DNA from 3 places in the Pseudoflavonifractor hominis genome. Region 3 is predicted to be linked to each of the others. Evidence: riboswitches for the same ligand, from Rfam matches in the RefSeq annotation. Region 3 holds a riboswitch; each other region holds the start of a gene.
The links. Region 3 has a riboswitch for cobalamin ahead of H8S34_RS11560 (hypothetical protein). Riboswitches for the same ligand answer to the same signal wherever they lie in the genome.
Positions count from the first base shown of each region.

Region 1: it holds a riboswitch for cobalamin, as region 3 does, so the genes downstream of both, H8S34_RS00640 (energy-coupling factor ABC transporter permease) here and H8S34_RS11560 (hypothetical protein) in region 3, are expected to answer to the same signal.
Region 2: it holds a riboswitch for cobalamin, as region 3 does, so the genes downstream of both, cbiD (cobalt-precorrin-5B (C(1))-methyltransferase CbiD) here and H8S34_RS11560 (hypothetical protein) in region 3, are expected to answer to the same signal.

Region 1 covers NZ_JACOPR010000001.1:128,927-131,186, forward strand. The annotation lists gene H8S34_RS00635 (energy-coupling factor ABC transporter substrate-binding protein) at 1-164, opposite strand, end outside; gene H8S34_RS00640 (energy-coupling factor ABC transporter permease) at 178-891, opposite strand; cobalamin riboswitch at 1,050-1,242, opposite strand; gene H8S34_RS00645 (sirohydrochlorin cobaltochelatase) at 1,280-2,086, opposite strand; gene H8S34_RS00650 (precorrin-8X methylmutase) at 2,105-2,260, opposite strand, start outside.
Region 2 covers NZ_JACOPR010000001.1:142,204-144,463, reverse strand. The annotation lists gene H8S34_RS00710 (sensor histidine kinase) at 1-773, shown strand, start outside; cobalamin riboswitch at 889-1,072, shown strand; gene cbiD (cobalt-precorrin-5B (C(1))-methyltransferase CbiD) at 1,159-2,260, shown strand, end outside.
Region 3 covers NZ_JACOPR010000007.1:122,499-124,758, forward strand. The annotation lists gene H8S34_RS11555 (hypothetical protein) at 1-281, opposite strand, end outside; gene H8S34_RS11560 (hypothetical protein) at 879-1,223, opposite strand; cobalamin riboswitch at 1,450-1,706, opposite strand.

The DNA of each region.
Region 1 (2,260 bases), on a different contig from region 3:
ATGGGCTCAAACCAGGGTTCAAACCCGGGCACGCTCTCCTCCACCAGCTCGGCGGCCATGCCGTCGGCTCCGCCGAACTCGGCCTCCCGGCACAGCCACAGAGGGGCCGCCGCCAACAGGATCACCAGCAAAATGAGGATGGTATTTTTCTGCCAGACTTTCATGTTCCGTCCCTCCTTACAGCACCGAGAGCTCCAGCAGCTCATCCCGGGCATACTTCTCCAGCACGTTGAAGACCACTACCGTCAGCAGACCCTCGGCCACGGCCAGGGGGAGCTGGGTGACGGCAAAGATGGTCAGATACTCCCCGATGTTTCCGTAGACCATGCCCAGCTGCACCGAGGTGGTCACATAGGTCACCAGGTCCCCCAGCGCGGCGGCGCAGAAGACCGCCACGGCGGGGCGGGCCTTCAGCTTCTTGAGCAGCAGGTACACCCCCCAGGAGACAAAGGGCCCCACGATGGCCATGGAGAAGACATTGGCCCCCAGGGTGGTAATGCCGCCGTGGGCCAGCAGAAGAGCCTGGAACAGCAGCACGATGAGCCCCAGCACCGTGGTAGCGGTGGGCCCGAAGAGGATGGCGCCCAGTCCCACACCGGTAGGGTGCGAGCAGGAGCCGGTGGCCGAGGGGAGCTTGAGGGCCGAGAGCACAAAGGCGAAGGCGCCGCACATGGCCAGCAGCACCTTGGCCCGGGGGTAGTCCCGCACCCTCTTCTGAATAGAGCGCATACCGGCGGCCACAAAGGGCACGCACACGGCCATCCAGCCAAAGGCCCAGGGCCGGGGGAGATAGCCCTCGGCGATGTGCATGGCCGAGGCGCTCACGGTGAGCACGCCCAGCGCCATACACAGGGCGGCGGCCAGGCGGACACAGGAATCCAATCGTTTCATGGTACATTCATCCTTTCCCAATTTGCACTTTGGTCAAAGGTCCCGCCCCAGCGGGACCGGTCCTGCGCCCGGGCTCACCCGGTACCGGCTTTTGAGTTCCACTGCTTCTTCACGGGAAACACACCTCCTATCATCCGTAGCGGTATGGTTTGCCGGCATGGCCGGCGCGGTCTGCGGCAGGTCTTCCGACTCTGGCCTCATGGCGCGCCCGTGTCTTCCCGGCCCGAAGGGGCCAGTGACTTGTATGCGGGTTTGCTCTTCCATCACGGCAGCGGGACTGTGCGGGATTCTCACCCGTCTTCCCTTTTGAAACCGCCCCGCAGGGCGGTTACCGCAGACCGTCTCTTCTATCCCCGGAGCACGCTCCGGTGAGAAAGCGTCTCGGCGCTCAGTCCGGGCGCTTGTCTCCCTCTTCTTCCCCCTGGGCCGCCAGGGCGTGGCCGGCAAAGAGGGCCCGGAAGGCCGGGTATTCCCCCAGGCCCCGCAGCACACATTCCACCGTATAGCCCTCCCGCTCCAGGCGGCTCTTCCAGGAGTCCTCTTCCTCGCCCGCCATGTCGTTGGCGGCGTGGTCCCCCGCCACCACCATGAAGGGCTGGAGTCGTACCCGGCGCACGCCGCTGCACTCCCGCAGGCGGCGCAGGACCTGGTCCAGGGTGGGGTATCCCTCCACCGTCCCCAGAAAAGCCCGGTCCCAGCCCCGGTCGTGGAGGGCATACTCCAGCAGGGCATAGGCGGAATTGGCAAAATGCTCGCTGCCGTGGCCCATAAAGACCAGGGCCTCATCTGCCTCCGGAGCGGGGATGGATTCCATCACCGCATCGGCTGCGGCCAGATAGTCCTCCGCCGTGGTGAGCAGGGGTTTGCCCACCACAAAGCGGGCAAAACGCCCCCGCCAGGGCTGTGCCTGGGCACAGAGCTTGTCATATTCCTCTCCATTGAGGATGTGGGTGGGCTGGAGGAGCACGTCCTCATAGCCCTCCCGGGCCAGGCGCTCCAGGGCCTGGTCCACATTGTCGATCTGTACGCCGTCCCGCCGCGCCAGCTTGCGCAGGATCATGCCGCTGGTAAAGGCCCGGAACAGCGTCCGGTCCGGCAGGGCGGCGGCCACAGCCGCCTCGATGCGGCTGATGTTCTTCTCCAGCGTCTCGGGATAGCTGGTCCCGAAGGAGACCATCAGAAGTGCTTTCCCCATGGTATCTCACCTCACGTATTACTCTCTCCGGTCTCCGGAGGCCAGGTAGAGCAGGGCGTTGCAGATGGCTGCGGCGATGTTGCTCCCCCCCTTGCGGCCCCGGGCCACGATGTGCTCCCCTCCCATGGAGAGGAGCAGTTCCTTGGACTCCACCACGTTGACAAAGCCCACCGG
Region 2 (2,260 bases), on a different contig from region 3:
TGGCCGGGCTCTCCCAGGCGGTAGCCGACATCGACAGCGGCCTTCAGCAGGCGGTGGAGGAACGGCTGCGCAGCGAGCGGATGAAGGTAGAGCTCATCACCAACGTCTCCCACGACCTCAAGACCCCGCTGACCTCTATCCTGAGCTATGCGGCCCTTCTGGAAGAGGAGGAACTGCCTGACCATGTGCGGGACTACGTGACCATCCTCAACGACAAGGCCCAGCGCCTGAAGAACATGGTACAGGAGGTCTTTGACGTGAGCAAGGCGGCCTCCGGAAATCTGAATCTCCACTGGGAGGAGCTGGACCTGGCCAAGCTGCTGCGGCAGACCCTGGCCGACCAGGCCGAGCCCATCGCCGCAAGCGGTCTGGATCTGCGCACCCGGCTTCCGGCGGAGCCGGTCCTCATCCGGGCGGACGGCGACCGGCTCTACCGGGTCTTTCAAAACCTGATCCAGAATGTGCTCCAGTACAGTCTGGAGGGCTCCCGGGCCTACCTCACCCTGGAGACCAACGGGGAGAGCGGGCGGGTGTGCGTCCAGAACATCTCCCGGGAGGAATTGTCCCGGGAAAAGGACTTCACAGAGCGCTTTGTCCGGGGGGATGAGAGCCGCAGCGACGGCGGGAGCGGGCTTGGTCTGGCCATCGCCAAGAGCTTTACCGAGGCCTGCGGCGGAACCTTCCGGCTGCGGACCGACGCCGACCTCTTCACCGTGGAGGTGGAATTCCCGTGTGTCCAGCCCTCCCTTCCGGAAGGAACGGAGTCAGTATAAGCCAAATGCCCTGCGGATGGGAGGATGTCCCCGTCCGCAGGGCATTTCTATGGGAAAAGATGTGTACAAAATAGACAATCCACTTTACTTTCTGCGGGGATATGGTTATACTAATGTCTAGTAACTGCCAAACGGTGCGGCGAGGGCTCGCCGCTGAAAAGGGAAGCCGGTGAAAATCCGGCGCAGTCTTACCTCTACTGTAAGCGCGGACAAAGGCGTCAGACCCATTGGCTCTGCCGAGAAGGGACGCCGGCGGAAGAAGCGCAAGCCAGGAGACCTGCCTTTTGGCCGACGTCGCTCTTAGGTGGAGAGCGCCGCTGTTTGCCTGTGCAGATCTGCGGCCCGTCTCCTCTGGAGGCGGGCTTTTTCTGTGGGGAGGTGGAGCATGCCGAAGCTGGAATACTATATCCCGGTGGGGCGGCAGCGGCTGCGCTGCGGCTATACCACCGGCACCTGTGCCGCGGCGGCGGCACGGGGCGCGGCGCAGGCCCTGCTGACTGGTATTCGCCCGGCCGGAGTGGAGATCGACACCCCCGCCGGCGTGCGGGTGCAGGTGGAGCTGCTGGACTGGTCCGCTGGAGCGGACTGGGCCATGTGTGCCGTGGAAAAGGACGGCGGGGATGACCCGGATGTGACCGATGGCATGCGGATCTATGCCAGAGTCTCCCGGCGGAGCGACGGCACGCTGCGGGTGGACGGGGGAGAAGGTGTGGGCCGGGTGACCCGACCTGGGCTGGACCAGCCCCCCGGCGCGGCGGCCATCAATTCCACCCCCCGCCGGATGATCGCCGAGCAGCTCGCGGCCGCCCTGCGGGAGGCAGGGGACCACGGCGGACTGGAGGCGGTCATCTCCGTCCCCGGGGGAGAGGTGCTGGCCCGCAAGACTTTCAACCCACGGCTGGGGATCCAGGGTGGGATCTCCATCCTAGGGACCAGCGGGATCGTCCGCCCCATGAGCGAGGCGGCTCTGGTGGACTCCATCACGCTGGAGCTGGACATGGCCCATGCCGCCGGGGTACAGCACCTGCTGGTCACGCCGGGCAACTATGGGGAGGACTACGCCCGGGACCATCTGGGTCTGGAGACGGAGGGCTGCATCTCCTGCAGCAATTACCTGGGCGCAGCCATCGACCACGCGGCGGGGCTGGGCTTTTCCAGCTTCCTGCTGGTAGGGCATCTGGGCAAGCTGGTGAAGGTGGCCGGCGGCGCCATGAACACACACTCCCGGACGGCGGACGGCCGCCGGGAGACCATGGCCGCCCACGCCGCCCTGTGCGGCGCGCCCCGGGGGCTGGTGGAACGGATCTTTGAAGCTGCCACTACCGACGCGGCCCTGGAGCTTCTGGAGGAGGCGGGGCTGCGGGAGGACGTGATGGCCTCTCTGACCAGGGCGCTCTATGAGAACCTCCGCCATCGGGCGGGGGAGGAGATGGAAATTCAGGCGGTGGTCTTTTCCAACCGCTTTGGCCTGCTGGGGCAGACCCCGG
Region 3 (2,260 bases):
AGCGGCAGATACCCCTGCAAGACTCCGGTGATGGCGCCGCCGGCCATCTGTCCCTCCGGCGCAGCAAAGGTCAGCGTGTAGACGTTGTTGCTCTGGGCCGCATTCGCCAGCCTAATCACAATGCTGCCCCCGCTGTTGTTGGTCACCAAATACTTGGTGCCGCCCTCCGTTTCCTCCACAGGCGCAGACAGGGTGCCGCCAGTAACGGTGATTCCGTTCTCCTCGGCGCTGTCTACATAGAGGTAGAAGCTGGAGGGATAGTAGCCGTCTTCACTCGACACGATATCTCCTGTGTGATAAGCTTCGGAATCTACGGTTTCACTATCCCATACCACCGACAAAGGGCCTGCAGTATCAACGCTGATGCGGTCATGGTCATTGTCCATTACCGCTCCCGCACTGACCGTCAGCAAGCTGAATGCCATAGCCAGGGTCAGCAGCATCGCTGTAAATTTTCTGGTTTTCATACGTAAACCTCCTTCAAGTCTCTCCGTTGGATCGTTTCCCTTGTACTCCTGTTTACAACTCTTTTTGACTCTCACCGCCTCCTTCCGCTGAGAAGTCGCATTTTAATCAACCGTCAATGCGGCCGCCGCCGCGCTCCCGGAAAAAGCGCAGGGGCCGCCGCACCGATTGTCCCGTTCCCGCTGATCCTCTCCGCCCAAACACCAATACTGTTCCTGTGCAGTTGCCGCCCCGCATTGCTCCACGTCTCTCCGCTGTTGGTGGCTCGGCCGGCCTTGCCGGCGTCCTGGCCTACTCCGCTCACGGAATATCGCTTTTGGTACTGGGTTATTCAATTGTCAGCCGCGTACCGGCCATATGCGACGGGCGATAGCCCGCTGAATGCTCAAAGAGAGATCGTCATAGGGGTTTCCCTATGACGGAAGAAGGGGATCCCCTTCTTCCTCCGGATTGCTCGCTGCTGTTCTGTTGCTCTGTGCACTCCCGCTCTCCGCCTGGCAACGGAACTCCTCCTTGAAAATCTGCCGCTTGGAGGTGGGCTTCTGCTTCTTCGGCGAGGGCAGTCCTGCTGACGTGATCACATTCTGCCAGCCGCCAAAGCGCGCCGCCTCGCTCCGGACATAATCCAGCAGCGCTTCGTCGCTGGCGTCACCATGCGCCTGGGCAAACTGGACGTTTCGCTGACGAAGCGCCTCCTTGGTCCGCCCAATGAGCTTTCTGCTGAGCTGCTGGTTGCCGATGAAATGCTTACCGTTCACAAAACAGCCTCCTGACTTGTGGCACAATCCGGCTACCCCGCAAACCTCTTGGGGCAATCGAAACAAAAAGACGGACGCATACCGATACGTCCGTCTTTCTCCCGAGCTTGCGAATAAAAAACGGACGCAAAATATGCGTCCGCTTCTGCTCCCATTTCGGGTAGAAGGGGCCACTTATTCAGTGCCCTCCTCACATTTGGCATTTATCTCAGAGCAACCCCAATGAATTGGGGGTAAGCTCCTAGTAGGTCTTCTGACTAATGTGTCCCGACGGGCTTAAAGCCCGCCTGCGCATATCCGCCGCCTTCCCAGCTAAGCCATTACGACCGCCAGTGACCTGCTTTCGCAGAAAACAGATATACTCCACAATCACAGCTATTGAATTGCACGTCCCCGTAGCTTTCGCCACGGCTCCTGCTGCAAAACATGTCCAGGAATTTCACCTGATTCCCTTGTTCAGAAACAAGGATGCGTGTCCGCTCCCTGACGGGAGTCGGGTCGCGCATTTGCCACAAAAGCCGGATTCATATTAAATTTTACAGGAAGGTGCATGCCACTCTGCCCATGCAGAACTCAGAAGCCATCCCCTTCAAAGAACTATCTTTTGTTAAACTTGCACTTTACAAATGGCTTTCTTTTGAGTTCATTATACAACTTTCCGCTTAAAATGCAAGGGGTAAACAGGAAAATTTTTCAAACACTATTTCGCGATCCTGATAATCGCCTTTTCGCCGAGCGCTGCGGTATAATAAAAAGCACATGGCCCACCCCTGCGCCGGGTTCAGGCCATGTGCTTCTCTTGTTCCGGCTGGAAGAACACATAATATTACCCACGATATTATGCGCCCTTTTCTTCCAGCCGATTGCTCCAAAATGACGCGAGACCTGCAGAAGAGTCCCGTGTCCCGTGTGGAGCAGCACGAAATAGGAGGGACAAGTGAATTCGGCAACAAAAAAACTGTATCCTGAAGGATACAGCAACAAATTCCACAGGTTCCTACTGTGGTTGAAACTGCACCCTCCCAGGTCCGGGGAGG